Regions from separate parts of the Streptomyces sp. SAS_272 genome, predicted to be linked through region 2. Evidence: riboswitches for the same ligand, from Rfam matches in the RefSeq annotation. Region 2 holds a riboswitch; each other region holds the start of a gene.

Region 1 (10,271 bases), on a different contig from region 2:
GCGGGGTCCGGACGGGCCCGCTGAGCCGGCGCGGGCCGGCCGGGCGCGCACCGCGATGAGGGCGGCTGCATCCTGGGAGTGGCCCGCGGCCGTGGAGCTCGCCGAGGCCGTGCGGTCGGGGCGGCTTCCGGCGGTGGACGTCGTCGGCGAGGCGCTCGACCGGATCGCCCGGGCCGACGGCTCCTTGTGCGCCTTCGCCGAGGTGTGGGCGGAACGGGCCCGTGCGGCGGCGCGTGCGGTCGACGCTCGGATCGCCGCGGGTGAGCGCCTGCCGCTGGCCGGGGTGCCGATCGGCGTGAAGGGGCGGTACGGGCTGCGCACGGCGGGCCCGCTGATCGCAGCCGGCTGTGTGCCGGTGGGCGCGACCGCCGTGCCCGGCCCGGGGACGCCCTGGCAGACGTGGGGACTCGGCGCCCACGGCCGTACGGTCAATCCCTGGCGGGCCGACCGCACGCCCGGCGGCTCCTCGGCGGGCGCTGCGGCAGCGGTGGCCGCCGGCCTCGTCCCGCTCGCCACCGGCAGCGACGGCGCCGGCTCGGTGCGCATCCCGGCCGCGTGGTGCGGGGTGATCGGCCTGAAGACCACGAACGCCCGTCGACCGCCCCGGCAGCGGGAACAGGCCCAGGCGCGGAATCAACGATCGGCGCTGGACCAGGGGCCGGAGCTGGACCAGGGGTCGGCGCGGAGACAACGGTGGGCGCGGGATCAGAGGTCGGAGCTGGACCAGGGGTCGGCGCGGGAGCTTGAGCGGGGGGAGGAGCCTGAGGGGGAGCGGGCTTCGGAACGGGAGGAGCGGGAGGAGCGGGAGCGGGCGGGAGCGCGGTCCGGGGACCGTACGGGGCTGGCGGCGCCTGGTGTGATCGTCCGATACGCGGCGGACGCCGCGGCGTACTGGCGGATCGTTGCCCGGGAATCTGCTTCCGAAATGACCGAAAGAGCGAACCCCGAGTCGCCCTTCGCCGTTTTCTCCCCCGATCTGGGCTTCGCCGACCCCGACCCCGAGCCGGTCGCCCTCGCCCGGGCCGCCGCGACGCGTCTCGCCGCGGCAGGAGTCGTCCGGCTGCCGCCCTCCGGGACCCCGCCGCACCTGGAGGACCCCGCTCCGGCCTGGCTGGCGCTGCGCACTCCCGGCGCGGACCGCGGCCCCGCCGAACGCGTCCGCGCGGCGAACGACCGGCTGCTGGCCGCGTTCTTCTCCCGGGCGGACCTGCTGCTGACGCCCACCACCCCGAACCCCGCGCACGGTCACGAGGGCCCGGGAGACCGGTATTCGACTGCGCTCACCTGGGCGTTCAACCTGAGTGGTCACCCGGCGATCAGTCTTCCCGCGGGGATCGGCACGGACGGCTGCCCGCTGGGGCTCCAGGTGATCGCGGCCCACGGCGGCGAAGCGACGCTGCTGGCCGTCGCCCGGGCCGCCGAGAGCTGTAGCTGACGCCCGCCCACATACTTGCGCACACATTTAATGCAAGTGCATACTGTTGTCGGATGCCGACTCCGCACCGCACCGCACACCGATCGCTGGGGGATCAGACATGACGCGCCGCAACGTCCTTTTCGTGCTGGGCAGCAGCCGCCCGGACGGCAACACCGAGTCGCTGGCCCGCGCGGCGGCCGAGCAGCTGCCGTCCGATGTGGAGCAGACGTGGATCAGCCTCGCCGAGCATCCCCTGCCCGACTTCGCCGACCAGCGTCACGACGTCGACCACGTCCGCCCGACCGAGGGCAGCGCCGCCCTGCTGCTCGACGCCACGCTCGGCGCGACGGACATCGTGATCGCGTCCCCGTTGTACTGGTACTCGGTCTCCGCGCAGACCAAGCGCTATCTCGACCACTGGTCGGGGTGGCTGCGCACCCCCGGCCTCGACTTCGAGGCGACGCTGGCCGGGCGCACCCTGTGGGGCGTCACCGTGCTGGCGGACGAACAGCCCTCGGTCGCCGACCCGCTCGTCGGCACGCTCCGCAACTCGGCCGCCTACCTGGGCATGCACTTCGGCGGGGTGCTGCTCGGCAATGGGAGCAAGCCAGGCGACGTCCTGAACGACACGGAGGCGCTGGCACGGGCGAAGACCTTCTTCGCGCAGGACGCCCCGCTCGCCCGCTTCCCGTACGAGACCCGCTGAAGGACCGCCACGGGAGCGCAGAAGGCCCGCTGAGCCCCGCGCCCGCTACGCGGTGACGTCCTTCGTCGTGAAGCGCGCCCAGGCCGCCGAGCCGAAGAACACCGCGTACAGCGCCTGGAGGCCGAGGTTCTTCTGCAGGTCGTCCCAGTAGACCGGCTCGCGCATCAGGTCGGCGAAGGACAGCCAGTAGTGCGAGAAGAAATACGGCTGCAAGGCGTCGAGCTGGGGGATCTGGTCGAGGATCTGGACCGTGATCAGGAGGCCGACGGTCGTCGCCATCGCCGCGATGCCGCTGCCCGTGAGCGTCGAGACGAACAGACCGAGCGCCGCCACGCCGATCAGCGAGAGAGCCACGACCAAGGCGATCAGCAGCGCCCGCAGCAGTCCGTCCCCGAAGCCGATCCGGGTGCCGGAGATCGTCGTCAGGTCGCCGAGCGGGAAGAGCAGCGCCCCGACCGTCAGCGCCGAGAGGGCGACCACGAGGGTGGCGACGAGGCAGAAGGTCATGACGGTCGCGTACTTGGCCAGCAGGAGACGGGAGCGGCCGGCCGGGGCGACCAGAAGGTAGCGCAGGGTGCCCGCGTTCGCCTCGCCGGCGATCGCGTCGCCCGCGATGACGCCGATCGCCATCGGCAGGAAGAACGGCAGAGTCACCGCCAGCGCGGTGAAGACCAGGAACAGGCCGTTGTTGGTGACCTGCGCGATGAACGCGGGTCCGTCGCCTCCTCCGCCCCCACGGCCGCCCGACCCGCTGTCCCCGGTCTCGAGCTTCACGGCGATCCCGACCAGGACCGGCACGGCCGCGAGCACGCCCAGCAGCGCGAGTGTGCGCCAGCGTCGGAAGGTCGTCAGCAGCTCGCTGCGGAACAGTCCGAGAGTCCAGGTCCACGAACGGGGCCGGGACCGAGGCATGGACGAAGACGAGGAGGAGGACCGGGACTGAGTCGAGGACGAGGACCGGGTCTGCGTCGGGGACGGGGGCTGAGTCGAGGGCGGGGACTGAGTCGGGGACGGAGACCGGGGCGCTCCCGGCTCCGGGGCCGTGGGGTTCGTTCCGGGGCTTCGGGGGCGGTGGTCGTCGTCCACCGGTTCCGTTTCAGCCCGCGACATCGAAGCCCTCCCCCGTGAGTGCCACGAACGCGTCCTCCAGGGAGGCCCGTTCGACGGTGAAGCCGCGGACACGGACGCCCGCCGTCACCAGCGCCGTGTTCAGGTCGGCCGGATCCCGGTCCGGCGACGGCGCCTCCGCGCTCACCCGGTCCTCGGCCACGACGACGTCGGCCGCGCCCTGCTCCTTCAGCACCCGGGCCGCGTCCGCCAGGTCCGGGGTCGTCACGACCAGCCGACCGCGGGTCCCCGCCGCGAGGTCCGCCACCGGGCCCTGCACGATCAGCCGGCCCCGGGCCATCACCGCCGCGTGCGTGCACACCTGCTCGATCTCGTCGAGCAGGTGCGAGGAGAGGAAGACGGTCGTGCCCTCCGCGGCCAACTCCCGGATCAGCGAACGGATCTCCCGCATGCCCTGCGGATCGAGCCCGTTCGTCGGCTCGTCGAGGACGAGCAGCCGGCGGGGCTGCAGCAGGGCCGCCGCGAGCCCGAGACGCTGCTTCATGCCGAGGGAGTACGCCTTCGCCTTCTTGCCCGCGGCGGCCGTCAGCCCCACCCGGTCCAGCGTCGCCCCGACCCGCGCACGCCGGGTGCGCGGGTCGGCCGTCGGATCGGCGGCGTCGTACCGCAGCAGGTTGTCCCGGCCGGAGAGGAAGCCGTAGAGGGCGGGCCCCTCGATCAGGGCCCCGACGTGCGGCAGCACGGCCCGGACGGCCCGCGGCATGGGTTGCCCCAGGACGCTGGCGGTGCCGGCCGTGGGTTCGATGAGCCCCATCAGCATGCGGATGGTGGTCGTCTTGCCCGAGCCGTTGGGTCCGAGGAAGCCGAACACGCTGCCCGCCGGGACGGTGAGGTCGAGACCGTCCACGGCGAGCTGTCCACCGCGGTAGCGCTTGGTGAGGGCGCGGGTGCGGATGACGGCGTCGTCGGCGTGGGCGGCCGCGCCGACGTGGGTGACTGCGTCGACGTCGTCCTCGGACTCCCTCACCGGCTTCCTCTCCGCGGCGCCCTCACTCGGAGGGCGCCGACCGCGTTGTGCATGCATCCCCGGGCGTGCACCGCTGTGCCTGCCCGGCTGCCCGACTGCCCGGCTCCCCGGCTCCCCGGCTCCCCGGCTGGGCCTGCGCCGCTGGGCCTGCGCCGCTCACTTCCCCGCGTCGGCTGCCTTCACCAGGGCGTCCTTGGTGACCGCACCGACGTAGACCTTGCCGTCGTCCGTCATCAGGGCGTTGATCAGACGGGTGGAGAAGACGGTCCCGGAGCCGAATTTGCCGCTCACCTTGTCGCCGAGGGAGCCGAGGAACCCGCCGAGGTCGCCGCCGGCCTCGGCGCCCGAGGGCACACCCTCACCGCCGGTGTCGAAGACGGCGACCGAGCTCCAGCCCTCGCCGATGACGTCGAGGCCCTCGGGGCCACCCTGACCGCCCTGACCGCCGAAGGCGTCGGCGAAGTCGTCGGAGTCGCCGCGCCCGGGTTCCGGACTGCCTGCCTTGTCGCCCTTGCCGTCGTCGTCGCCCTCGGTGACCTTCGCGCCCTTGGGGGCGGTGAAGTCGAAGGTGGAGGCGGCGGGCTTGGCGAAGGTGACCTGGGTGAAGCCGGCGTCCACGACGGCGGCCCCGCCGCTCGCCGGGGTCAGCGTGAACTTCAGCGGCAGACCCGTCTTCGCGTCCACCGCCACGCTGATCGCACCCACCGTGGACCCGGACTGCTTCGGCTTCACGAGCAGCTTGTAGGCGTCGCGGCCGGCGACCTGGACCGTGCCGTCTACGGTCACGGACGTCGTGTCGTCGACCGCCTTCAAGGCGTCCTCGGTGAGGTCCTTGGGTGTCGCGGGTACGGGGGACTCCCCCTTCTTCCCCGCGCTCTCCTCGACCGTGGAGTGGTAGACCTCGTTGGACCCGCTGTCGTAACCCCACACGTTCTTGCCGTTGTGGATGACGCTGTATTCGGCGGCGTTCTCCAGCAGCGAGAGCTTCTGCCGGTCCGGGCCGTCCGCGGCGACGCGCAACGTGTGCGTGCCGGAGGCGAGTTCGGTGAGCTTGGCGGACGGATCGGCGGCCGAGCCGTCGCCGCCCTTGGCCGCCCCCGAGAGGAGGCCGCTCTCCAACCCGCCGAGGTCGGGCAGCCCGAGATCCGTGGTGATCTTCACCGTTCCGGACAGCTGCTGCACGTCCGAAGCGGCGATCTTGTCGAGGAGCTGCTGTGCCGTGATCTTCGGCAGGTCGGGGTCGCCGGAGTCGGCGAGCGCCGGGACCAGTCCGATCGTCGCGGCCGCGACACCGATCACGGTGACCGGAACGACGTACCGCACGGCCTTGCGCCGTCCGACGCGCAGGTCGTCGCCGTCCCCGCCGGTGGCGTCCCCGCCGGTCATGGTGTCGTCGGATGCCTTCGGTGCCATGTGTCCCTTACCTCCGTCGTCGGCGGCGGCTGGTCATCACGCTGAACGTCCCACCCCGAGCCGCCATTCTCACCCGAATCGGTGAGGAGTGGTGTTTTCCGTGGTTCCCATCTGACCAAATCGACTCCTCGGAAGCGTCAACCCGAGGGCTCAACTCCGCGTACACCTGCGGTATGACACGAGACCGCCGGGACGGCTGACGACCCGTAGGGGTAGCGACGGCTCGACGCGGATGCGGACGGCACGACTGACGGCGAGACCCGCCGGCCGGACGGCTCGCAGCAGCGGCAGCCCACGGCCACGGCCACGGGCTCGCCGGTCAGACAGCCTCAGGGGTGGGGAGCTGCGGGCTGAGGGCCGATGGCTGGGGGCTGGAGGGCTCGGGGGCTTGGGGGCTCGGAGGGCTCGGGGGCTTTGGAGCTCGGGGGCTTGGGGGCTCGGGGGGCGGACGCCGAACGGCCCCGAGGCTCGGCAGCCCAAGGGTTCGGCTGTCCAGCACCCGGACGGCTCGGCGGTTCGGCAGCCGAACGGCTCCGCGGTCGGCCGTCGACGGGCGTCCGGGGCGGAACTCTCCGGGAGGGTTCAGCCCGCCCGGTGGACCACCGCGTCGCACAGCTCCATCAGCGCCGCCTTCGCGTCGCACTCGCGCAGCGGCGCCAGCGCGGCCCGCGCGTCGTTCGCGTATCGCACGGTGTCCCGTCGGGCCTGCTCCAGCGCCGGGTGGGCCCGGAGCGCCTCGATGGCCTCGGCGAGCCGGGCGTCGTCGCTCAGGTCGGAGTCCAGCAGCTCGCACAGCGCGATGTCCTCGGGCAGGGACAGACGCGCGGCCCGTTCCCGCAGCCGCAGCACGGGCAGAGTGGGCACGCCCTCACGGAGGTCGGTGCCGGGCGTCTTGCCGGACTCGTGCGAGTCGGACGCGATGTCCAGCACGTCGTCCGCCAGCTGGAAGGCGACGCCGAGCCGCTCGCCGTACTGCGTCAGCACGTCGACGACCGTCTCGTCGGCGCCCGACATCATGGCGCCGAACCGGCAGGCCACCGCGACCAGCGAACCGGTCTTGCCGCCGAGCACGTCGAGGTAGTGCTCGACCGGGTCCCGTCCGTCCGTGGGCCCCGCCGTCTCCAGGATCTGGCCGGTGACCAGCCGCTCGAACGCCTCCGCCTGCACCCGCACCGCCTCCGGCCCGAGATCGGCCAGGATGTGCGAGGCGCGAGCGAAGAGGAAGTCACCGGTGAGGACCGCCACCGAGTTGCCCCAGCGGGCGTTCGCGCTGGGGACCCCGCGCCGCACGGCGGCCTCGTCCATCACGTCGTCGTGGTACAGCGTGGCCAGGTGCGTCAGCTCCACCACCACGGCCGACGGCACGATGCCCGGCGCATACCTGTCCCCGAACTGCGCCGCGAGCATCACGAGCAGCGGGCGGAACCGCTTCCCGCCCGCCCGCACCAGGTGCTGGGCGGCCTCCGTGATGAACGGAACCTCACTCTTGGTGGCCTCGAGCAAGCCTTCCTCGACAGCCGCCAATCCGGCCTGGACATCGGCTTCCAGAGCCTGGTCCCGCACGCTCAGCCCGAACGGCCCGACGACGGTCACGAGGGGTCTCCTGTCTGCTGGTGTCTACTGGCGATTACGCGGTTTGTCGATAGGTCGCTGCCATCACTCGAGTCAGCGTATCCGGTCACGTTTCGATCACCGATAGCCCCCACGTCCCCCGGGGGCGAATGCACTCGCCCGCGAGGTGCACGCATCGGGCCAGACCGTATCCGATCACGTCCGTGATGTTTCTGATCAGCCCATACGAAGAGATATTCATCGGGTTGCCGCGAAGTGCCGAATCATGTCCACACCGAGGCCGACATCCGGCCGAGGTCCGCCTCGGCCCGGCGGCGCCCCTGCCTCGCCCCGCCCGTCGACCGACCCCATCCCCAGCTCGGCCGGCCCGCCCCCTCGCCGCGACGGCATGCGCATGCCACCCATGCCATGGATTCCACATTCGCCGCGGGTGCCACGCATGCCACACATGCCACGCGTGACACCGCATGCGACATGCCGCATGCCGCATGCCGCGTGAAAAGCGACCCCGACACGACTGGTCGCGCGACAGCCAGCCCTCCCACCCTCTCCCTTGCGCCATAACAAGCGAGTTGAGGCTAATGCCCGATTCGCCGCTCTTGTGATTCGGCGTGACATGGCTCACTGACCCCTCCGCAGCGACCAGCGTCGGCCACTCTTCGATCCCCCGCACCCACCAAGCGAGTTGACGCTTTGCATCCACAAAGGATCAAGTACCCCATACGGCACAGACCAAGGTCAATAGGGGTCATCTGTGAATTCGGCACTTGTTCCGGACATGTGCTCTCGCATACGTTCCCGGCCTGTCGGGCGGACGCCTAATCCTGCCGCCGCCCGTAACACCCACCGAGATACGCATGGCAGGAGCGGGGGAACCAGGTAGGTCGCCGCAGCGCATTGCCCTGACGTTCTGGACATCCAGAACTTTTGGGGCAATCCGTTACGGCTTGGGGTGAAGTCGCGACCGTCAGGACGCGACCGGGCAGCTCCCGCCCGAACCCGACAGCTCACCTCGCAGGCGACGGAGAGGAAAACTCGTCATGTCCGCTGCCGCTCAGCGCCCCACCCGCACGTCCCGCCTCGCCCGCAAACTCGCGATCGCCGGCACCGGAGTCGCCGTACTGGCGCTCCCCCTCATCGGCGCGACCACCGCCTCCGCGGCCACCACCCCGACCGTCGCCACCGCGAGCAGCCTCGGCTACTCCGACAACCTCGACGGTTGGATCCGCGCCTCCCTCCAGGTCATGTCGCAGCACGGCATCCCCGGGACGTACAACGGCATCTACCGCAACGTCATCCGCGAGTCCTCGGGCAACCCCTACGCCATCAACCTCTGGGACTCCAACGCCGCCGCGGGCATCCCGTCCAAGGGCCTGCTGCAGGTCATCGACCCGACCTTCCGCGCCTACCACGTGGAGGGCACCTCCTGGGACTCCTACGACCCGGTCGCGAACATCACCGCCGCCTGCAACTACGCGGCCGCGCGCTACGGCTCGATCGACAACGTCTTCGGCGCCTACTGACGGTCCGGGCCACGCCCGAACCGACAGCACCGCGGCGGTCGGCCGGTCGGCTGGTTGGCCGGCCTCCCGGCGACCGGCCTGCCAGCTGATTGGCCGGTCGGCAGTCGGTCGGCAGGCCGGCGGTCGTCCCGGCCTGCAGTCGGCAGGCGGTCAGCGGTCAGCAGGCGGTCGGCGGGCAGGACTCACGGAAACAGTCTTTCGAGGACGACGGCGACGCCGTCGTCCTCGTTCGACGTCGTCACCTCGTCGGCCACCGCCTTGAGTTCGGGGTGGGCGTTGGCCATCGCGACTCCGCGCGCCGCCCAGTCGAACATCGGGATGTCGTTGGGCATGTCCCCGAAGGCGACGGTGTCCTCGGGCCGCAGTCCGAGATGCTCCGCGGCCAGTGCCAGACCCGTCGCCTTGGTGATCCCGCAGGGTTGCAGCTCGACCGTGCCGGGACCCGACATGGTGACCGTGGCGAGCGAGCCCACCACCGATCGGGCCGTCGCCGCCAACTCGTCGTCGGACAGGGCAGGATGGCGCAGCAACACCTTGCTGATCGGCTCGCACCACAGGTCGTCGCGACGGCCCACCCGCAGCGCCGGCAGCGTCGGGTGGGGCATCCGGTACCCCGGCTCGATGAGCGTGAGCCCGTCTACGCCGTCCTGATCGACCGCCGCGTACAGCTGCCCGACCTCCGCTTCGATCTTGCCGAGCGCGGTCTCCGCCAGCTCCCGGTCCAGGGTCACCGACCACAGCAGCCGGTCCGCGCCGGCGTCGTAGAGCTGCGCGCCCTGTCCGCACACTGCGAGTCCCCTGCTGTGCAGGCGCTCGAGCAGCGGCCGCACGCGGGGCGCGGGCCGTCCCGTCACCACCAGGTGGCGTGCGCCGGCGGCGGCCACCCGCGCGAGCGCGTCGAGCGACCGGTCGGAGAAGGTGTCGTCGCCGCGAAGCAGCGTTCCGTCCAGGTCTGTGGCGATCAGGGAATACGCGGTGCGCGCGGCATATGCGGTAGGTGCGGCCATGATCAGAGAATACGGATGCCGTACCCCTCGGGTTCGACGTGAAGCGAACGACGGCCAGGTCCTGCCCTGTTCTGCCAACTCTCCTTGCGGGACTGGCCTTGACCCGTCCCGGGACTGGCCCAATGAAGCAGTTTTCTGACGTATCGCCGGGGAGCGGACGGCCAAAGGCTCCCGCGCCGGTTCAAGAACGCGTCCCGGATCGTGAACCACCCGCGGGCGGGCGGGCGGACGCCGGGCGCTGCGGGCCGAAACGCCCCGTCGGCCCGTCCCCCATGTCGCTTTCGCCAGGTCAGCCGTAACGTGTGGCCCGGCTCGCCGCACCCGCGCGACATCCGCCCGGTGTCCGGTGACCACGACATGGCGAGCACCAGAGAGTGCAGGAAAGAGAGGCAGTACCCGATGCCCCCCTTCGACCTTCCCGAGGGCGATCCCTTCGGCCCGCACAACCTCCCGTACGGCGTGTTCTCCCTCTCGGGCTCCACCGGGCGGACCGTCGGCGTCCGGCTCGGCGATCACGTGCTGGACGCGGGCGCGGCAG
Region 2 (10,271 bases):
ATGGCCACCTACGAACTCGTCGTGCCCTGGGGGCGGATGGCGGTATTCCTGGCGCTCGCGGCGGCGGTGGGCATCCTGGCGGCGCTCTGGCCGGCCCGGCGGGCGTCCCGCCTGAACATGCTGACGGCGATCAAGTCCGAGTAGGGGCGGCAGCGGTCGGGCCCGGCGTCGTCCCCACGGCGCCGGGCCCTTCTGTCGTTCCGTCAGTTCCAGGTGCGGGCGCGCAGCGGCAGCCCGGAGTCCCCGGACTCGGGTGTCCGGACGGCCAGGACCTGGTTGACGCCGATGCGGTTGCGTTCGAAGGCGACCGCGGAGGCGGCCATGTAGAGCCGCCAGACGCGGGCGCGGCCGGGCCCGGCCAGGAGGACAGCCCGGTCCCAGCCGTCCTCCAGACGGGCCACCCAGCGGCGCAGGGTGAGGGCGTAGTGCTCGCGGATCGACTCGACGTCGCGGACCTCGAAGCCCGCCCGCTCGAGTCGGGCGACGGTGGTGCCGACGGGGGCGAGTTCGCCGTCCGGGAAGACGTAGGCGTCGATGAAGGCGTCCACGTCGTAGGACGACTCGTCGCGCTGCGGACGGCGGGCGATCTGGTGGTTGAGCAGCCGGCCGCCCGGCCGCAGCAGCGCGTGCAGGGCGCGCGCGTACGCGAGGTAGCTGTCGGAGCCGACGTGTTCCGCCATGCCGATGGAGGAGACGGCGTCGAACGGGCCGTCGGCGACGTCCCGGTAGTCCTGGACGCGGATGTCGACCCTGTCGGTGAGGCCCTCGTGGGCGACGCGCTTGCGGGCGTAGGCCGCCTGCTCCTGGGAGAGGGTGATCCCGACGACGTGCACGCCGTGCTCACGGGCGGCGTGGACCGCCATCGAGCCCCAGCCGCAGCCGACGTCCAGCAGCCGCTGACCGGGGGTCAGGGCGAGCTTGCGGCAGACGAGTTCGAGCTTGTCGCGCTGGGCGTCCTCGAGGGCGCCGTCCGCGGTCTCCCAGTAGGCGCACGAGTACACCATGGACGGGCCGAGGACCAGTTCGTAGAACCCGTTGCCGACGTCGTAGTGATGGCTGACGGCGCGTCTGTCGGATCGCCGGCTGTGCAGGTGCCGGGCTCTGCGGACCTCCTCGCGGGGCGGGGCGGGCGGCAGCGGGGGTCCGGCGAGTTTCAGCAGCCCGCGGACGGCCGCACGGAAGCGGGGGTCGCGCAGGGCCTGGGACAGGGTGCGGGCGTCCTCGCCGCGCTCCCAGACGAGGCCGGCGAGCAGATCCACCGCGGTGTACAGGTCGCCCTCGATGTCCAGGTCGCCGGCCACCCAGCCGCGGGCGAGGCCCAGCTCGCCGGGCTTGAAGAGAAGACGGCGCAGGGCTCTGCGGTGGTGCGCGACGAGCACGGGGGCGCCGGGCGGGCCCGCCTGCGAACCGTCCCAGGCGCGGACGCGCAGCGGGAACGGAGCCCCCAGCAACTGTTCGACGAGCCCATGGAGCCGCGGCGCGGCGTCAGCCATGATGCACACCTCCGTGACGGTGATCCCGGAATGTCCTGTCACCACGTAAACACGCCGGGATGCGCGGGCCAGTCCCGCGCGGCCGTCACGACCGGGCAAAATACGTGCGCATGCCATGCGGCGGGGCGGTCGCCGCACGCCGAAGGGGCCGTCCGCACCACGGATGGCGGACGGCCCCTTCGGGGTGTTCAGTGACCGCGGGCGTCAGGCCCGAGGTCGGGTGACCTGAGGGTCAGGAGGCGTTGGCCTTCTCGTTCTCGGTCTTCGCGGCAGCCGGCTTCGCGGCGACCGGGGCCGGCTTGGCGGCCTCGTAGAACTCCTCGCGCGGGGACTCCAGCGCACCCAGCGCCACGACCTCGCGCTTGAGGAACATGCCGAGGGTCCAGTCGGCGAAGACGCGGATCTTGCGGTTCCACGTCGGCATCGCCATACCGTGGTAGCCACGGTGCATGTACCAGGCGAGACGGCCCTTGAGCTTGATCTTCACCTTGCCCATGACGATCATCGCGACGCCCTTGTGGAGGCCGAGACCCGCCACCGCGCCCTTGTTGGAGTGCGCGTACTCCTTCTGCGGGAAGCCCCGCATACCGGAGATCACGTTGTCGCCCAGGACCTTGGCCTGGCGCAGCGCGTGCTGCGCGTTCGGCGGGCACCAGGCGTTCTCGACGCCGGCCTTGCGGGCGGCGACGTCGGGCACCTGGGCGTTGTCGCCGGCGGCCCAGATGTAGTCGGTGCCCTGCACCTGGAGGGTGGCGGCGGTGTCGACGTGGCCGCGGGGGCCGAGCGGGAGGCCGTAGCGACCGAGGACCGGGTTCGGCTTGACGCCGGCCGTCCACACGATCGTGTTGGAGTCGACCTCGAGGCCGTTCTTCAGCACGACGTGGCCGTCGACGCAGGAGTCCATGGAGGTGGAGAGGTAGATCTCCACGCCCCGGCTCTCCAGGTGGGCCTTGCCGTACTGGCCGAGCTTCGGACCGACCTCGGGCAGGATCTTGTCCGCGGCGTCCACGAGGATGAAGCGCATGTCCTCGCGGGACACGGTCTTGTAGTAATTGGCCGCGTCCCGGGCCAGGTCCTCGACCTCACCGATGGTCTCCGCACCGGCGAAGCCGCCGCCGATGAAGACGAAGGTGAGCGCCTTGCGGCGGATCTCCTCGTCGGTCGTGGAGTCGGCCTTGTCCAGCTGCTCGAGGACGTGGTTGCGCAGGCCGATGGCCTCCTCGACGCCCTTCATGCCGATGCCCTGTTCGGCGAGGCCGGGGATCGGGAAGGTGCGGGAGACCGCGCCGAGCGCGATCACCAGGTAGTCGAAGGGCAGCTCGTACGCCTCGCCCACGAGCGGGGCGATCGTGGCGACCTTGCGGTCCTGGTCGATGGTGGTGACCCGGCCGGTGAGCACCTCCGCCTTGGGCAGCACGCGTCGCAGCGGGACGACGACATGCCGCGGGGAGATGTTGCCGGCGGCGGTTTCGGGGAGGAAGGGCTGGTAGGTCATGTACGACCGGGGGTCGACGACCGTGACGGTCGCCTCGCCGTAGCGCATCTTCTTGAGGATGCGCCGAGCTGCGTACAGGCCTACGTACCCACCGCCTACTACGAGGATCCTGGGACGCTCCGTGGTGCTCATGCCATCGAGTATCCACCTGGTTCAGGGGGGTCGCTCGTGCGCCCCTTCACAAGCTTCCCGAGGGTGTGTGCTATCCTCCGCGCCCCGCGTGATCCACATCATGGCGGGGAACGGGAACCAGCGTGTAGGGCATGGCGTTGTCAATGCCGCGTGAGCTGCCTCTCCGGCTCACGGAGGCCTCCGTGAGCACCCCGCGAGCCGCCGCGCGAGACACCCGCGAGACGTCCGCGTCCGCCTCTTTTGAACACGTTCACACGGGGGTCGGGGCCTCGGAAGGGTCAACCGGGACACGATCGTCCTCCGACAGGGCCGAATTCCTTGTGAAGAACTTCACGAACTTTCCCGGCGGGGTGTCGCGAGAACGCGCCGAAGGGGCCCCGAAGGGCCCCCAGGGCTGCTCATCCGCGCGTCCTGCCTGCTCAGCAGAGTGCACCGACACCCTCGGACGAGGGCTACGCGACCGACCACGCGATGCCGTCGAGGATGTCGTGCTCGCTCACGACGACCTCCCGCGCACCCGTCCGCTCCATGATCGCCAGCAACACCAGCGCGCCCGCCCCGATCACGTCCACCCGGCCCGGATGCATCGCGCCGATCGCCGCCCGCTCGGCGTGCGTGGAGCGCAGCAGCCGCTCGGTGATCGCGCGGACCTCGTCGTGCGAGACGCGAGAGTGGTGGATGGCCGCGGAGTCGTACTCCGGCAGCCCCTGGGCGATCGCCGAGACCGTGGTGACCGAGCCGGCCAGGCCGACCAGGGTGTGCGCCTCGCGCAGCGGGACCGTCCGCTCGGCGAGGTCGAGGGCGGCCTCGATGTCGGCGCGCATCGCCGCGACCTGCTCCTCGGACGGCGGGTCGGTGACCTTCCCGTCCACGACCAGATGCCGCTCGGTCATCCGCACGCAGCCGACGTCGACCGAGCGGGCGGCGCGCACCCGGTCGTCGCCGACGACGAACTCCGTCGAGCCGCCGCCGATGTCCACCACCAGGTAGGGCCGGGCCAGGTCGTCGCGGCCGGTGAGCTCCTTCGTGGCCCCCGTGAAGGAGAACTCGGCCTCCTGGTCGCCGGTGATGACCTCGGGCTCGACGCCCAGGATGTCCAGCACCCCGCGCACGAACTCCTCCCGGTTCTCGGCGTCCCGGGAGGCGGACGTCGCGACGAACCGCAGCCGCTGCGCGCCGAGTTCCTTGACGGCGGCCGCGTACTCCCGGCAGGCGGCGAACGTGCGCTCCAGCGCCTCGGGCGCGAGCCGGCCGGTGCGGTCGACGCCCTGGCCGAGCCGGACGATCGTCATCCGGCGGTCCAGGTCGACGAGTTCGCCGGTCTCGGGGTCCGCGTCGGCGACCAGCAGCCGGATGGAGTTCGTACCGCAGTCGACGGCGGCGACCCGGGTCACGGGGCGTCCCCCTCGACCGGCTGGGGAAGGGTCACACAGGTGCCCTTGCGCCACCACTCGGGGAGCATCTCCAGCGCCTCGTCGCCGAGCGGGTTCACGCCCGGGCCCGCGGCCAGCGAGTGGGCCACCAGGACGTGCAGGCACTTCACGCGGTCCGGCATGCCGCCCGCGCTGGGGAAGTTCCTGAGCTCCTCGATCTCGTCCCGCCGCCGGACGTAGTCCTCGTGCGCGGCCCGGTAGGCGGCGGCGAGCTCGGGGTCGGACTGCAGCCGCTCCGTCATCTCCTTCATCACGCCGTTCGCCTCCAGCGTGCCGATCGCCGAGTTGGCCTTCGGGCACGTCAAGTAGTACAGCGTCGGGAAGGGAGTGCCGTCGGGCAGGCGCGGGGCCGTCTCGACGACGTCCGGCTGACCGCACGGGCAGCGGTGCGCGATCGCGCGCAGGCCGCGCGGCGGGCGTCCGAGCTGCTGCTTGAAGGCCTCGACGTCCGCGTCGGTGGGCTCGGTGCGCGAAGTGGTCGGCGGGGGCGTCTGCATGCCTGTCTTTCCATCGGTCAGTCGGTCGGTCAGTGGTCGGAGGCGTCGGACTTGTCGACCCCGTCCCAGACATTGGAGTACCAGGGGCGGTCGGCCGCCCCGAGGTCGGCACGCGACTGCCTGGCGACGTCCGGGTCGACCACGATGTAACCGGTCTCCCCCGGCAGCACGTAGTGCAGCCGCAGCCGGATCTGCTGCTCCGCGTACGCGTCGTCCTGCCAGCGCGCCTTGAGGTCGCGCAGCTGCTCGACGCGCTCGCCGGCCTGCTGCTTCTCGCGCTCCAGGTCGGCGATCTCGGCGCGCTGGGAGACGTACTGGCGCATCGGATAGGCCAGGGCCACGATCAGCGTGCACAGGACGAGTGCCAGCAGGGCCGCTCGGCCGGTGAGGCGGGAGCGGCGGGCCTGGCGCTTGGTCTGCGAACGGTACACGCGGGCCGCGGTCTGCTCGCCGAGCAGCTTGATCCTGGTCGCGGTGGAGAAACGGTCCCGGTCCTTCACGGCCATGTGCTGCGCCTCCCGTCTCCCACGTGCGTACGTCCCCGCACACGGTACGGGACCGAGTACGGGGACGTTCGTGCGACTGGCTAGGCCTTACCCCGGGTGGGGTCAGCCGTTGCTGCGCTCAGTGGTTCGCGGAGCGGAACCGCGGGAAGGCGGAGCGGCCGGCGTACACCGCGGCGTCGTCGAGGATCTCCTCGATGCGCAGCAGCTGGTTGTACTTGGCGACGCGGTCCGAGCGGGCCGGGGCGCCGGTCTTGATCTGACCGCAGTTCACCGCGACGGCGAGGTCGGCGATGGTGACGTCCTCGGTCTCGCCGGAGCGGTGGGACATCATGCACTTGAAGCCGTTGCGCTGGGCCATCTCGACGGCGTCCAGGGTCTCGGTCAGCGAACCGATCTGGTTGACCTTGACGAGCAGGGCGTTGGCGGAGCCCTCCTCGATGCCGCGGGCCAGACGCTCCGGGTTGGTGACGAAGAGGTCGTCGCCGACGATCTGGACCTTGTCGCCCAGCTTGTCGGTGATGACCTTCCAGCCCGCCCAGTCGTCCTCGTACAGCGGGTCCTCGATGGAGACGAGCGGGTACGCGGAGACGAGCTCCTCGTAGTACTCGGTCATCTCGGCGGCCGAGCGGGACTTGCCCTCGAACTCGTACTTGCCGTCCTTGTAGAACTCGGACGCGGCGACGTCGAGCGCGAGCGCGATCTGCTCGCCGGGGACGTAACCGGCCTGCTGGATGGCCTCGATGATGAGGTCGAGCGCGGCGCGGTTGGACTCCAGGTTCGGGGCGAAGCCGCCCTCGTCGCCGAGGCCGGTGGACAGGCCCTTGGTCTTCAGCACCTTCTTGAGGGTGTGGTAGACCTCGGCGCCCCAGCGCAGCGCCTCGGAGAAGGACTCCGCGCCGATCGGGGCGATCATGAACTCCTGGATGTCCACGTTGGAGTCGGCGTGCGAGCCGCCGTTCAGGATGTTCATCATCGGAACGGGCAGCAGGTGCGCGTTCGGGCCGCCCAGGTAGCGGAAGAGCGGCAGGTCGCTGGCCTCGGAGGCGGCGTGCGCCACGGCGAGCGAGACGCCGAGGATCGCGTTGGCGCCGAGGGAGCCCTTGTTGTCCGTGGCGTCCAGGTCGAACATGGCCTGGTCGATCAGGCGCTGCTCGGTGGCGTCGTAACCGACGAGCTCCGGGCCGATCTGCTCGATGACGGCGAGGACTGCCTTCTCGACGCCCTTGCCGTGGTAGCGGTTCGGGTCACCGTCGCGCAGCTCGATGGCCTCGAAGGCGCCCGTGGAGGCGCCGGACGGGACGGCGGCACGACCCGTGCTGCCGTCGTCGAGGCCGACCTCGACCTCGACGGTGGGGTTGCCTCGCGAGTCGAGGATTTCCCGGGCTACGACGACGTCGATGGACGGCACGAGCATCTCCTTCATGGGATGTGACGCTGAAAGTGCGCGGCGCGTGGCCTTGCGCCTAGAGCCTAACCGTCTCCGGAGCGTCGGCCACCGACCGACCGTCCCGTGGACGGACTGACCGTACACATTGTTCCTGTCCGGAACAAAGCGGCGAGGAGAAGCGGCCGAAAAGACCGGGCGGACAGCACGTGGACCAAAGGGACGGCGGCCGGACGGACGACTGCCGGAAGGGCGCGAGAACGGCGACCGGAACGCCGCGAGCGCGGGGCCCGGAAGGGCGCAAGAGAAAACCCCGTCCCGGTGCGTACGGGGGAACACGCACCGGGACGGGGGGCCCGTGGGGACGGGGGGACCCTCACGAGGTCCTCGGAGTGCCGACCTTCACCAGGAGGGCACTGTGGCTTCGCCGGAAGACGGCTGTCACTTCAGGTGCAGCTGCTGACCCGGGTAGATGAGGTCGGCGTCCTGGACGATGTCCTTGTTGAGCTGGAACAGCTTCTGCCAGCCGCCCTTGACCTTGTGCTTCTCGGCGATGGTGCTGAGGGTGTCGCCCTTGACGACCTTGTACTCGCCGTCGCCCTTCTTGACCTTCTTGCCGGTCGGGGTGGTGACCGTCTTGGACTTCTTGGCGGCCGCCGGACGGTCGGTGGAGCGGGAGCTGCTCTTCTGCTCGGTCGAGCGGGAGCTGCTGCCGCTGTCCGACGAGCCGGAGTTCGACGAGCCGGAGTTCGACGAGCCGGCGCTGCTGCCGTTGTAGGCGGCGCCGGACAGGCCCTTGCCGCAGACCGGCCAGGCGCCCTTGCCCTGGCCCGCGAGGACCTTCTCGCCGATGGCTATCTGCTGGGCCTTGGAGGCCTGGTTGGCCTGCGAGGCGTACTGCGTGCCGCCGTACGCGGCCCACGTGGAGGACGAGAACTGCAGGCCGCCGTAGTAGCCGTTGCCGGTGTTGATGGACCAGTCGCCGCCGGACTCGCACTGGGCGACCGCGTCCCACTCGGAGGCGGTCGCGGCGGAGGCGTTGCCGGCCGCCATCAGCGGGGCGGCGATGGCGACGCCGGTGACACCGGCGAGAGCGGCGGCGCGGGTGGCCTTGGACGGACGACGGTGCTTGCCCTTACCGGAAAACAGCATGGTGGATCCCCTCACCGACGCCTGCGAGGTGAGCTGTCGGGTTCGGGCCGTGTGAGTTGCCCGGTCACTCCTCCGCCGGAGACTTCCGCTCCGTGGGAGGGGTGACTTCACCCCAAGCCGCTCCGGCAACTTCCCGGTGCGGCACTTACCTTGGGTCCCCCGCTCCTGCCTACGGCGCTTGACGCGACGACTGTTCCCGGGCTGCCGCTGGCAGGATTCGGCGTTGCGACGGCCGGGGCTCGGGTTGCCGAGCGGTCACGACCGTAGACACGCGATCCGCGGAATTTCAAAGACGATCAGGGCTTCTGAGACTCATCCCACACTTTCGCCAAATCGGACATTCGGCGCGAAGCGTGACGTGAACTACCGCTGTTTTTCTTGGGCTTTGCGCCCTATTGGACCCCTGTGTCGAGGGTCTGACCGGGGGCGATGTCGCTCGGGTCGGCGCCGATGAGGTCCCTGTTCTCGGCGTAGAGGGCACGCCATCCGCCGTGGAGGCCAAGGGAGTCGGCGATGGAGGCGAGGGAGTCGCCCTCCTGGACGACATAGGCGGCCGCGGCATGCCGGCCCGCCGAGGCGGTGGACGCGCCGCCCGCTTCGGTGTCGGCACTCTTGGCCGCCGGCTCGTCGGCCGTGACGCCGCGATGACGGCCGGAGCCGAGGGAGCCGGTGTCGACGAGGTTCCAGGAACCCACATCCTGGCCCGACTTGTCCGAGTCGTCCGCTTCCGGGGTCCCCGTGGACGAACCGTCGGCCGCCTGCGGGTCGCCCTGACCGCCGGCATCGCCGGGGTCGCCCGTGACGGCAGAGGGGGACGAAGGCGACGAAGGTGACGCCGAGGGTGAACTCGAGGAATCACCGGACGAGTCGGATGAGTCAGACGAGTCGGACGATCCCGCTGAACCGGTCGAACCGCTGGAACCGGTCGAACCGGCGCCGGAATCCGACGAGCCCGAGGAGCCCGACAGCCCCCTGGACAGGTCGGACAAACCCGAGGAGCCGGACGATCCTGACGAATCGCCCGCCACGCCGGTGTCCACGGTCAGCGCGCCGTTCTCCTTGGTGAGCCCGGAGGTCAGCCCGCAGGTGCCCCACGCGCCGACGCCCTTGGCCGCGAGCACCTTCTGCGCCACGGCGATCTGCTGGTTGCGGCTGGCCAGGTCGGGGCTCGCCGCGTAGTCGAGCCCGCCGTAGGCGCTCCAGTCCTGCTGGGTGAGGCTGAGGCCGCCGGACTCGCCGTCGCCGCCGTCGGCACTCCACGAGCCCCCGGTCTCGCACTGCGCCACCTTGTCCCACACCGTGCCGTCCGCAGCGCTCGCGCCGGAGGCGGCGAGCAACGGGATGGCGATGGCGGAGCCGGTCACCCCGGCCGCGACGAGCAGCGCGGGGGCCTGGCGGGGGCGACGGTGACGACCGTTCCCGGAGAGCATGCGAGGGGCCTTTCTCTGGACAGCAGTGCCGGCGCGGGCGAGTGAGCTGACGCGTCGCGCTGACGAGTGAACGTATCGGCAGACGATCACTTGTCACAAGTTAATGCCGCGCAGATCACGTGAAGATCACAGACTTGAGGATCGGTCACCTTTGCTCCGCCGCATGGTCACAATCCGGCTGACGTCCGGTCAGTCCAGCCCCGGTCCGGCCGAACCGTCAGACGCCGGAGCCAGGCGCGGACGCCGGGGCGAACTCGACCGGCAGCGTGCGCAGGCCGCGCATGATGAGGCCGCCGCGCCATCTCAACTCGGCCGGTTCCACCGCCAGTCGGAGGTCGGGAAGCCGGGTGAGCAGGGTGGCCAGCGCGGTCTGCCCCTCCAGCCGGGCCAGCGGGGCGCCCAGACAGTAGTGGATGCCGTGGCCGTAGCCGAGGTGCTGGTTGTCACGGCGGGCGAGGTCGAGTGTGTCGGGGTCGGTGAAGCGGGCCGGGTCGCGGTCGGCCGCGGCCAGCACGACGAGGACGGGGTCGCCGGGCGCGATGTCCTGTCCGCCGAGGGTGACCGGCTCGGTCGCGAACCGCCAGGTGGCGAGTTCGACGGGGCCGTCGTAGCGGAGCAGTTCCTCGACGCCGGTTTCGAGCAGGGCGCGGTCCCCGCCGTCCTCGGTGAGGGACCGCTGCAGTGCCTCGCGCTGTGCGGGATGGGTCAGGAGGGCGTACACGCCGTTCCCGATGAGGTTCACGGTCGTC
Region 3 (10,271 bases), on a different contig from region 2:
ACGGCCACGGCACGGTCGACCGGTCCGCGCTGCGCCCCGGCGACCGTGAACTGGCAGGCGACGCCTGGCTGTCGGCGGAGGCCGACGTGCTGGTGCCGGCCGCCGTGTCGTACGCGATCGGCGTGCGGGAGCAGGAGCACATCACCGCACGCTGGATCGCCGAGGCCGCGAACATGCCGGTCCTCCCGGAGGCGGAGGCACTGCTGCACGCACGCGGGGTGAGCGTGCTGCCCGACGTCGTCGTCAACTCCGGGACGAACGCCTGGTGGTGGTGGACGCTCTTCGGCGACGTCGGCGCGGACGCACAGGAGGCCTTCGGCTACACGCGCCGCTCGATGCGCCTCCTGACGGAGCGGGTGCTGGCCCGCGCGGAGGCCGACGGGAAGACCCCGCGGGCGGCCGCGCACGCGCTGGCGAAGGAACGGCTGCGGGCGGTCACGGAGCGGTTCGGCAGCCGCCGATGACGGCGTCTGGGCAGCTCACAGCCCCTGTGTAGGGTGACGGACGTGGTGAGAGTCCGGTTGAGCGTGGCCGAGCGGCGGGAGGAAATGCTGCGGGCGGCCATCGAGCAGATCGAGGCGCGGGGCGTGGCGGCGGTCAGGATCGCCGACGTGGCCGCGTCCCTCGGGGTGAGCAACGCGCTGGTGCTGTACCACTTCTCGACGAAGGAGCGGCTGGTGGCCGACGCGTTCGCTCGCGCGGCCCAGGACGACCTGGCGCATCTGCGCAAGCTCGTCGACCGCCGCACCACGGCGCTGCGCCGACTGCGGTCGGCGGTGCGCTGGTACGCGCCCACCGGCCAGGCCAAGGGCTGGCGACTGTGGATCGAGGGCTGGGCGGTGTCGCTGCGCGAGCCGGCTCTGCGGGAGGTCGCCCGCCATCTCGACCGGGAGTGGAAGGCCGCGCTCTCCGGGGTGATCGCGGAGGGCGTCGCCGCGGGCGAGTTCCGCTGCCCGGACCCGGCCGGCACGGCCCTGCGTCTGACAGCCCTGCTGGACGGACTCGCCGTACAGCTGACGTCCTATGCGGGCGCGGTGCCCCGGGCCCGGGCGCAGGAGTGGGTGGAGGAGGCCCTGACCCGCGAACTCGGTCTGTCTCCCGGCGCCTCCGATCCTTCCGGCGCGGCCGGCGCCTCCGGCACACAGGGATCCTGACCTCCCGGCAGCACGGAGGACGGCCGACAGCGCGCAGGCCGGAAGGCGGGGGCCGGGGCCGGAGAGCGGGGGCCAGGGCCGGGAGCCGGAAGACGGAAGACGGCGGGGCTGAACGCCTCGTCGGAGCCGCACGCCCGTCCGTGCCACGGCCGCAAGCGTTGACGACGTAGGCGTGCCGGCCCGCCGGGTGGAAGGCGAGGTGGCGTGGCCCCGACCCGGGGCGCAGGGCGTGCTCCCGGTGCAGTACGGGCGCGCCGTCCCGCAGCGAGTCCGCGCCGAGGTCCACGCTGACCGCTCACCGGCCGCTCGGGTCGGGCTGGACCCCGGACCGCGAAGGCGGCCAGGACCGCCGACTTCGCGGAGGGGCCGTGCGGCCTGGGCGGTGCTCAGTCCAGCGCGTAGACCGCCGTCACCGTCGCCGTCGCCCGGATCTCGCCGGGTGCCGCGGGCACCGCGGCCATGCCGGCGCCGGGCGTGTCCCCGGCCGAGGGGACGGGGCGCGGCGTCGTGGACGCGTCCTCACTGAGCGAGATCAGCCGGCCCAGGCCGCGGCCGCTGAGGCGGGCGTACTGCTCGGCCTTGGCCCGCGCGTCGGCGTGCGCGGCCTCCCGTGCGCGGGCCTGCAGCGGGGCCGGGTCGGAGACGTCGAAGACCACGAAGCCGATGCGTGCCGCGTCGCCCGCGGCGTCCGTGACCGCCTGAAGGACTGCGCCGGTCCTCGACACCTGGCGCACCTTGACGGTGAAGGACTGGGCGGCCTGGTAGCCCGTCAGCCGGGAGGCGCCGCCCGTGTGGTCGTGGACGGGACGGAGAAAGACGCTCTCGGTGCGGATGTCCCGCTCGGGGACGCCCTCGGCGCGGACCGCGGCGAGCAGCGCGGCGGCCGCGCTGCTCTGCGCGTCCATCGCGGCCTGCGGGGTCTTGGCGGTGGCCTCGACGCCCGCGCCGACGACCGCGAGGTCGGGCTCCGCGCTCGCGCTGCCCTCGCCGGTCACGGTCACGGTGGCGGCGCCGGCCGGTACGGCGCCGGCCCCCACGGCGTCGGCTGCGGCCGCGGGGCGGGCGGGCAGCGCCGCTGCCGTGGGCGCGGTGAGCGCCGGACCGCCGAGGGCGAGCAGGGCGACGAGCGCCGAGGCGACGGACGTACGGGAAAGGCGCATACGGGACCGGTCCTCGAAAGCGTCGGGGCGGACGGTGCGGGTGCGGTCATCCCAGCACCGGCCCCGTTCCCCGCCCCGACGCCACTCCCGTGCGATCACCTCACTGGTGGAGCGGCCCGCCGTACGACGCCGACGGCCGGCCGCTCCCCCGCGTGCCAAGAGTGATCCCGGACCGGCTACGCGACGGCCGCGATGCGCATCCTGATGTCGTCGGGGGAGAGCGCGCCCTTGGCGATCACATGGTCGCCGGAGGACTCCCCGCGCAGCCGGCGCCCGATCCAGGGCACCAGGTACTCGCGGGCCCAGTGCACGTCGTCGCGCCGTACGTCGAGGGCGCCGCGCGGCGGGAGGAGCGGCCAGGGCTGCTCCGGATCGGCCGGCACGTCGAGGCCGAGGACCTGCCCGGCGCGCAGGGCCACCCGTGTGTGCCCCTCCGGGGAGAGATGGAGCCGGTCGCCGTCCCAGGCCCTGCGGTCCTGCACGGACTTCAGGGACCACAGGTCGAGCACGGGACAGCCGTACCGGTCGGCGACGGCGCGGACGTGCCCGTTGAAGGTGGCGATCTTGCCGCGCAGGTGCTTGAGCACGGGGACGCCACGGGTGTCGAAGCCGGTGGTCACCATGACCGTGCCGGCTACGGCGGTCAGGGCCGAGATCGCGCGCTCGAAACGCTCGGCGACCTCGTCCGGGTCGGTGCCGGGACGGAGGATGTCGTTACCGCCCGCGCAGAAGGAGACCAGGTCCGGGGCGAGTTCCACCGCCCGGGCGAGCTGGTCCTCCATGATCTGGTCGAGCAGCTTTCCGCGGACCGCGAGGTTGGCGTAGGCGAAGTCGCCTTCGGGCCGCAGGTCCGCGAGAAGTACCGCGAACCGGTCGGCCCAGCCGACGAACGCCCCGTCGGGGCCGGGGTCGCCGACGCCTTCGGTGAAGCTGTCCCCCACCGCCACGTACGACCCGATCACTGATCTGTTGTCACTCTTCGAATCGTCTGCCACGGCAGATCATGATTCACCTTCCAATGTGACCTACGCGACCGTAGGCAGGGGTTGACGGTCGGTGAGAAAAGCCACTCCTAAAGAGTTTGCCAATCAGGGAATAAGGGACCACACGCGGAAGTCGTTGATGCGGAAGTGGCTCCAGGTGGTACGGAAGGCGAAGTGGCCGCTCGTGTACGGCTCCGGGTCGGTGTGGTCGAAGACCAGCCGCCCGTTGTTCCACCAGCGCACGACCGAGCCGTCGGAGACGATCCGCACGTGGTGCGGCCGGTTCGCGACGAGCAGCGGCTCGGTGTAGTCGTACAGCAGCGGGCGCACTCCCGGCTCGCCCACGTAACGGCGCATCCTGGTCGTGGTGTTGCCGTTGGCGCCGTAGCCGACGTAGTACGTCTTGAGGCGGTCGTACTCGGCGAGGGCGCCGCCGCGCGGGGTGGCGAAGAGGTCGTCCGGGGAGCGGACGTCGACGGCGTTCCAGAAGTTGTTGAGGTCGGAGACGCGGTCGTTGGGCCCGCCCGCGGAGATGGGCGTGGCGACGTACTCGAGGACGTACGGCCCGTCGAGCCGCCGCCTGAACCAGACGGTGGCGCCGGCCGGCACGTCGATCTCGAGGCTCCCGCAGGAGGCGGTGACCGTTCCGCCCTGTTCCCGCTCGACGGCCCACCGGCCGAGCCCGCGGCGGAAGTCGTCGTGGGCGAGGAGCCTGCGGCGCGGCGCGGCACTCGCCGTCGTCGCGGGGGCGAGGGCGGTCAGGGCGGCGGAGGCGGCGAGTGCGCCGAATGCTCTGCGCGTCGTCGTCACGGGATGCGGCTCCTTCGGTCGGACCGGGGCGGCGGGGCGGCCTTCCGCGAGCGGCGGAACCCGGGCCGACGCCTGGCCGGCGTCCCACCGGGTCCGAGGCCGCCGCCGAAAGCGCTTGCCGTCTGACCTGACCACTGTGTCCGCATCGGCGTCGCCTGTCGACGGTGCGACCGGACACGCCACACGACCGCAATCGAACGATCATGAATGAGCGCAGTCGGCGGAGGTCCTCGGAGTCCGCGGGGTCCGCGGGGTCCGCGGCGCACCCACAGCGGACGCGCCGAAGGCCGGCCCCGGATCGTGCGATCGGGGCCGGCCTTCGGCTGCGTGTCAGGCGCGGGGTCGTCGGAGGGGTCAGCCGACCGAGACGCCGTGGGAGCGGAGGTAGGCGAGCGGATCGACGTCCGAGCCGTAGTCCGGCGTGGTGCGGATCTCGAAGTGCAGGTGCGGTCCGGTCACGTTGCCCGTGGCGCCGGAGAGCCCGACCTGCTGGCCCGCGCCGACGGTCTGGCCGGCCGAGACGGAGAGCTGGGACAGGTGGGCGTACTGGGCGTAGTAGCCGTCGTTCAGCTTGATGACGACCTGGTTGCCGTAGGCGCCGCCCCAGCCCGCGGAGACGACGGTGCCCGCGGCGACGGCCTTGAGCGGGGTGCCGGTCGGGACGACGAAGTCGACGCCGGTGTGGTAGCCGCTCGACCACATGCTGCCCGACTGGTGGTACGGCGTGCCTACGGTGGCGCCGGACACCGGCAGGGTGAAGCCGCCCGCGTTGCTCTCGGCGGCCTGGGTGGTCGTCTTCGCGGAGGCCGCGGAGGACGAGGACTTGGACGCCTGCGAGGACTTCGAGGACTTCGAGGACTTCGGCGAAGAGTCCGCCGAGGACGAGGAAGAGGTCGAACCGGACGACTTGGCGGTGCCGGCCGCGGCCCTCTTGCCGATCGACAGCTCGAGGCCGGGGTGGATCAGCGAGGGGTCGGCGCCGACGGCCTCGCGGTTGTCCTGGTACAGCCTCTTCCAGCCGCCGCTGACGTGCTGTTCGGTCGCGATCTTCGAGAGATAGTCGCCGGACCGCACGGTGTAGGTCGTGGCGGCGGCGGTCTTCCGGGTCACCGGAGCGGCCTGCACGGCCTTCTGGGAAACCGTCTGCGCGACGGCCTGGGAGACGGCCTGGGACGCCGACTCCCCCGTGGCCGCATGGGCGCCGGAAGCCGCCATGAGCGGAAGCGCGAGCGCGGCCCCGCCGGTTCCGGCGGCGGCTATGGAACGGGTGAAACGCTGGGCCTTGGGACGGCGATGCTTACCCTTCGCGGGCATGACGAATTCCTCTCCGGCGCCTGCGAGGTGAGCTGTCGGGTGCGGACTGGAGATGTCCGGCCACGTCGGGACGCGGCTTTACCCCGAGCCTGTTCCGGGACCGGAACAGGCGGTAGTGCCTGTGGGTCCCCCGCTCCTGCCGTGCACGGGTGAGTGTGCGGATTCCGGGCGGCGGCAGGATTAGGCGTCCGTCCGGATTGGTGTGGAACGTAAGCGACCAGGACGCACAGGGACAAGCAGAGGTTGCACTGACATGGCATTTCTCTTGATCCGCCACGACAATTACCGGTCACGCTCCGTGAATCAGAACGGCCCTATCCGGTCAAGCACCCCGGAAAACCACACGAATTACGTGAACATGACGGGCGACGTACGGTCACGGATATGACGCTGCTCACGTGACGCTTCTCCAGCTTTCTTCATGACAGAGCGAGTTGGAACGAAGAATCCAATTCGGACAGAAACCTCAGATGCGACGCAGCCGGATAACCGTCGCATCGAGGTCGCCCCGCAATCCGGTACGCATCCCGTGATGCAGAAGCACCGCACCTCGGTGGATTTCTCCTGATTCACGGCATTCATACGATGCCGTGGGGTCGAGCCCGCGCAGCCGCAGCGCCGGAACGGGCTCGCCGAACCGCTGCGCCTGGAGCCAGGCGAGGACGACGGTCTCGTCCCCGAGCACGTACTGGACGGCGCTCAGGCCGCCCGTCGGGGGACGCAGCCGATACAGGTCGCCCTGCTGCACGACATGCCGGACGTCCTTGTAGAGGCCCACCCAGCGGCGCGCCTCGGCGAGCTCCTCCTCGCTCCACTCGGCGAGGTCGCCGCCGACGCCGAGCACCCCCGCCATGGCGCTGACGAACCGGAAGCGCAGCGAGCTGACCCGCCCGTTGAGCTGCGTGTTGGGGCTGTCGGTGACCCACGCGGCCATGACCCGGGCGGGGTGGATCTGACTGAAGCCGTGCTGGATGTCGAGCCGGTCCAGCGGGTCCGTGTTGTCGGACGTCCACACCTGGTCGGTGCGGCTCATGATCCCCAGGTCGACGCGCCCGCCGCCGCCCGAGCAGGACTCGAAGGCGACGCCCGGGTGGGCCGCCCGCAGCCGGTCCAGCAGGTTGTACAGGGCCCGTACGTGGTCGACCCACAGGCGTTGCGGATAGGGGTCGTCCGGCCAGCCGGCGTCGGTGAAGCAGCGGTTGAAGTCCCACTTGACGTAGTCGATCGGCGCGCTGGACAGGAGTCCGTCGAGCTGTTCCCAGAGGTACTCCTGGACGTCCTCGCGCGCGAGGTTCAGCATGAGCTGATTGCGGAACTCCGTCCGCTTTCGTCCTGGTTGGAACTGCACCCAGTCCGGGTGCGCACGGTAGAGGTCGCTGTCCGGGTTGACCATCTCGGGCTCGACCCAGATGCCGAACTGCATGCCGAGGGCGCGCACGTAGTCGGCGAGGGGCTTCAGCCCGTTCGGGAAGCGGTCCGGGTTGGGCTGCCAGTCGCCGAGCCCGGCGTGGTCGCCGGTGCGGGCCCCGAACCAGCCGTCGTCCACCACGAAGAGCTCGACGCCGATCGACGCGGCGCGCCTGGCGAGGGTCGCCTGCTGCTCCTCGGAGATGTCGAAGTAGGTGGCCTCCCAGGAGTTGAACAGCACCGGCCGGTCCTGCCCGGCGTCCGGGACGACGTGGGCCCGCTGGTAGGCGTGCCAGGCGCGGCTCGCCCCGCCGAAGCCGGCGTCGCTCCACAGGCCGGCGAAGACCGGCGTGGTGAAGGACTCGCCGGCAGCGAGGCGCAGCAGGCCCGAGTCGTCGTACCCGGCTCCGCCGGTGATCTGCACGCGCGCGTCGGGGAGCTGGGCGACGGCGATCCGCCAGGAGCCCGACCAGCCGAGGGCACAGCCGTAGACCTCGCCGCGCTCCTCGGTGGCGTCGGTGTCCAGGGCGACCCAGGGCAGGTGCTGGTGCCCGGTGTGTCCGCGCCGGCTGCCGATGACCGTCTCGCCGTGGCCGAGCGGGGTGCGCGCGAGCCGCGACTCGGCGGCCCAGCGGCCGTGCAGCTGCGACAGCCGCCAGTCGTCCCGCTCGGGCAGGGTCCAGGTGGCCGAGTCCGCGCGGAGCAGTTCCAGCGGCTGCTCGCCCTCGTTGCGCAGGGTCGTCCACCGCTCCACGACGTCGCCGCGCATCCGGTAGTGCAGGGTGATCGCGAGCCCGGCGTCCCGGAAGCGCAGTCGCAGTTCGTCGCCGTCCCGCTCGTGCGTCTCGAAGGTCCACTCGGTGCCGCGGCGTTCGTCGGTGCGCACCGACAGGGCGGGCCGGACGAAGCGCGGGCCGCCCTCGACCGGATACTCCTCGCGGCCGTCGAGCGGGGACTCGAAGGACGCCCCGCGCTCCGACCAGGGAAGGGCGGCCAGGGCCTCGGCGTCGGCGAGCGAGATGCGCGGGCCCCAGTGCAGGTGGACCAGCTCGTCGGCCTCGGTGAGGTGGAGTGCATAACTGCCCGTGGGCCCGGAAAGGACCCAGGTGCGGCCGGCGTCGGCGATCTCGGGCATCAAAAACTCCCACTGATTCGAACAGGTGCGATCAAGCGTCAACATCATCGAACGCGGTCGGCCCCTCGGGCAACTTCCGGCCGACGATGGCCCCACCTGGGCGGACGGGTCGACCGGCCGGTCCGAGGACGACGTCTTGCCCCGAGGGCCCGTGTCGTATGGTCGAGGAGGTCCTGTCGGCCACCACGAGCCGCGCCGACGCGGACCGACTGGGAGGGAGCCCCCGTGACGCAGCAGATCCCGTCGACCGAGCCCGAGCTGGCCGGTGTGCGCAACTTCCGGGACGTGGGGGGTCTGCCGACCGTCGACGGCCGGCGCGTGCGCCACGGCGTGCTGTACCGCAGCGGCCACCTCGCGCACGCGACCGACGAGGACGCGGCGTTCCTCGCCGGCCTGGGCCTGCACACCGTCTTCGACTTCCGCAACGCCGCGGACCAGAGGCTGGAGGGCCCGGACGTCGAGCTGCCGGGCGTGCGCAACGTGAACCTGCCTCTGTCGGACCCGGCGGACGGCGCCGAGTTCTGGAAGATGGTGCGGGACGGCGAGATCGACCAGCTGCGCGGCATCCTCGGCGACGGCAAGGCGGCCGGCCGGATGATCGCCTCCTACCGCAGGATCGTCACGGAGCGCACGGCGGAGCACTCGCGGGTGCTGCACGCGCTCGCCGAGGACAGCGTGCCGGCGCTGATGCACTGCGCGGCGGGCAAGGACCGGGCGGGCCTGTCCGTCGCGGTGACGCTGCTCGCCGTGGGCGTGGAGCGCGAGGCGATCCTCGGCGACTACCTGGAGTCCAACGCCAAGCACCGCCGCTACAAGGTGCGCCGCAGCGCCACCTCCGCCGCGGCCTACTCCCCCGAGGTCATGGAGCTGCTCGGCCCGCTCTTCGACGCCCGCGCGGAGTACCTCGAGGCGGCCTTCGAGACCGTGGAGCAGACCTGGGGCGGCGTCGACGCGTACCTGGAACAGGGCCTCGGCCTGGCCCCCGAGACCCGCGCCCGGCTGCGCGAACGCCTCCTGGACTGACGGCCGCCCTACTGCTTGGCGCCCACCTCGAACAGCAGCCAGAGGAATCCCGCGAAGAGGTGTCCGACGGCGATGTAGATGATCAGCCGGATCCAGAGGGTACGGGGGAACTTCTCCTCGATGTCGCTCATGACGTCACTCCGGTCTCCGACGGGTTCGGGCCCAGGCACAGCGTGGCCGTGGGGCTCTGCAGCAAGGTGTGGACGAACAGGAGCTCGACCCCGTCGGCGTCCTGCGCGGCGATCCGGTGCGGGGTGAGCGAGTCGAAGTGCGCGCTGTCGCCGGGCCCGAGCAGGTCCGTGGCGTCCGCGAGGCGCAGCCGCAGCCTGCCGCGCAGCACATGCAGCCATTCCTCGCCGGGGTGCACCCGCACGATGTCGCCCTGCGCCCCGTACGGGACGTGGACCCGCAGGGCCTGCATCGCCCGCCCGGAGGCGCCGGTCTGCCAGTACGTCCAGCCGCCCGCCCGGGTCGGCTCCATGGCGGCGGCGCGCACCACGGCGTCCCGGTCGGCGGCCGTCTCGCCGAGCACATCCGAGACCGTCGTACCGTAGACGCGGGCGAGGGCGAGCAGCATCGGCAGCGAGGGCTGGCGCTGCCCGGTCTCCAGCCGGGAGAGATGGGCGGGCGACAGCCCGGCCGCCCGGGCGGCGGTCTCGAGGGTGAGGGTTGCCCGGCGGCGCAGGTCGCGCAGCCGGGGGGCGACGACGGAGAGCGCCTCGGCCTGTTCCGCCGGGCGCTCGGACTCGGTTGGGCTCATGCCGCCATTGGACGCCGATTTTGCCTCTGCGGCAAATTTCTTGCCTCAGAGGCAAAACGCCCGGTGATCCGGCAGCCCGTGCGGCGTCAGCGGTTGGCGACCGCCTGCTTGACCAGGGTCTTGCTGAAGTCCCACATCAGTCCGCCCCCGCTGTGCGCGTCGTCCATCACCGCGGTGAAGGCGTCGACGAACCGGTCCACCTCCCGCTCCCCCACGATCAACGGCGGGATCAGCTTGATCACCTCCAGATGGTCGCCGGAGACCTGGGTGAGGATCCGGTGGCGTTGCAGCAGCGGCACGACCACCATCTGCGCGAAGAGTCCCTTGCGCGCCGCCTGGAGCATCGTCCAGCGACCGCGCAGCTTCAGCGATCTGGGCTTTCCGAACTCGATGCCGATCATCAGACCCCGGCCGCGGACGTCGGCCAGCAGCTCGTACTCGTCGACGAGTGCCGCCAGCCGGGCTCGGAGCAGGTCGCCGGTGGCCCGGGCGTTGGCCACGATCTGCTCGTTCTCCATGACGGAC

What was found. Region 2 has a riboswitch for cyclic di-AMP ahead of ACN6LD_RS11175 (LysM peptidoglycan-binding domain-containing protein). Riboswitches for the same ligand answer to the same signal wherever they lie in the genome.
Positions count from the first base shown of each region.
Region 1: linked by a shared signal. The riboswitch ahead of ACN6LD_RS04515 (transglycosylase SLT domain-containing protein) and the one ahead of ACN6LD_RS11175 (LysM peptidoglycan-binding domain-containing protein) in region 2 are both predicted to bind cyclic di-AMP.
Region 3: linked by a shared signal. The riboswitch ahead of ACN6LD_RS36365 (M23 family metallopeptidase) and the one ahead of ACN6LD_RS11175 (LysM peptidoglycan-binding domain-containing protein) in region 2 are both predicted to bind cyclic di-AMP.

Region 1 is NZ_JBMNDR010000004.1:40,819-51,089, reverse strand. Features, by position in the region: gene ACN6LD_RS04550 (DUF6668 family protein) at 1-24, shown strand, start outside; gene ACN6LD_RS04545 (amidase family protein) at 56-1,435, shown strand; gene ACN6LD_RS04540 (flavodoxin family protein) at 1,536-2,123, shown strand; gene ACN6LD_RS04535 (ABC transporter permease) at 2,169-3,035, opposite strand; gene ACN6LD_RS04530 (ATP-binding cassette domain-containing protein) at 3,220-4,275, opposite strand; gene ACN6LD_RS04525 (LolA family protein) at 4,375-5,631, opposite strand; gene ACN6LD_RS04520 (polyprenyl synthetase family protein) at 6,214-7,224, opposite strand; cyclic di-AMP (ydaO/yuaA leader) riboswitch at 8,038-8,239, shown strand; gene ACN6LD_RS04515 (transglycosylase SLT domain-containing protein) at 8,244-8,726, shown strand; gene ACN6LD_RS04510 (HAD family hydrolase) at 8,909-9,733, opposite strand; gene fahA (fumarylacetoacetase) at 10,133-10,271, shown strand, end outside.
Region 2 is NZ_JBMNDR010000013.1:28,938-39,208, reverse strand. Features, by position in the region: gene ACN6LD_RS11210 (ABC transporter permease) at 1-144, shown strand, start outside; gene ACN6LD_RS11205 (class I SAM-dependent methyltransferase) at 204-1,493, opposite strand; gene ACN6LD_RS11200 (NAD(P)/FAD-dependent oxidoreductase) at 1,726-3,120, opposite strand; gene ACN6LD_RS11195 (Ppx/GppA phosphatase family protein) at 3,573-4,514, opposite strand; gene ACN6LD_RS11190 (DUF501 domain-containing protein) at 4,511-5,050, opposite strand; gene ACN6LD_RS11185 (FtsB family cell division protein) at 5,080-5,556, opposite strand; gene eno (phosphopyruvate hydratase) at 5,675-6,970, opposite strand; gene ACN6LD_RS11175 (LysM peptidoglycan-binding domain-containing protein) at 7,382-8,092, opposite strand; cyclic di-AMP (ydaO/yuaA leader) riboswitch at 8,096-8,279, opposite strand; gene ACN6LD_RS11170 (LysM peptidoglycan-binding domain-containing protein) at 8,485-9,522, opposite strand; gene ACN6LD_RS11165 (cytochrome P450 family protein) at 9,740-10,271, opposite strand, start outside.
Region 3 is NZ_JBMNDR010000100.1:3,123-13,393, reverse strand. Features, by position in the region: gene ACN6LD_RS36395 (Glu/Leu/Phe/Val dehydrogenase dimerization domain-containing protein) at 1-464, shown strand, start outside; gene ACN6LD_RS36390 (TetR/AcrR family transcriptional regulator) at 507-1,154, shown strand; partial or broken gene ACN6LD_RS36385 (beta-propeller fold lactonase family protein) at 1,312-1,515, opposite strand; gene ACN6LD_RS36380 (SIMPL domain-containing protein) at 1,541-2,314, opposite strand; gene ACN6LD_RS36375 (SGNH/GDSL hydrolase family protein) at 2,491-3,276, opposite strand; gene ACN6LD_RS36370 (DUF6250 domain-containing protein) at 3,403-4,107, opposite strand; gene ACN6LD_RS36365 (M23 family metallopeptidase) at 4,462-5,421, opposite strand; cyclic di-AMP (ydaO/yuaA leader) riboswitch at 5,426-5,583, opposite strand; gene ACN6LD_RS36360 (alpha-galactosidase) at 5,888-7,963, opposite strand; gene ACN6LD_RS36355 (tyrosine-protein phosphatase) at 8,189-8,986, shown strand; gene ACN6LD_RS36350 (DUF6126 family protein) at 8,995-9,117, opposite strand; gene ACN6LD_RS36345 (helix-turn-helix domain-containing protein) at 9,114-9,746, opposite strand; gene ACN6LD_RS36340 (aspartate aminotransferase family protein) at 9,833-10,271, opposite strand, start outside.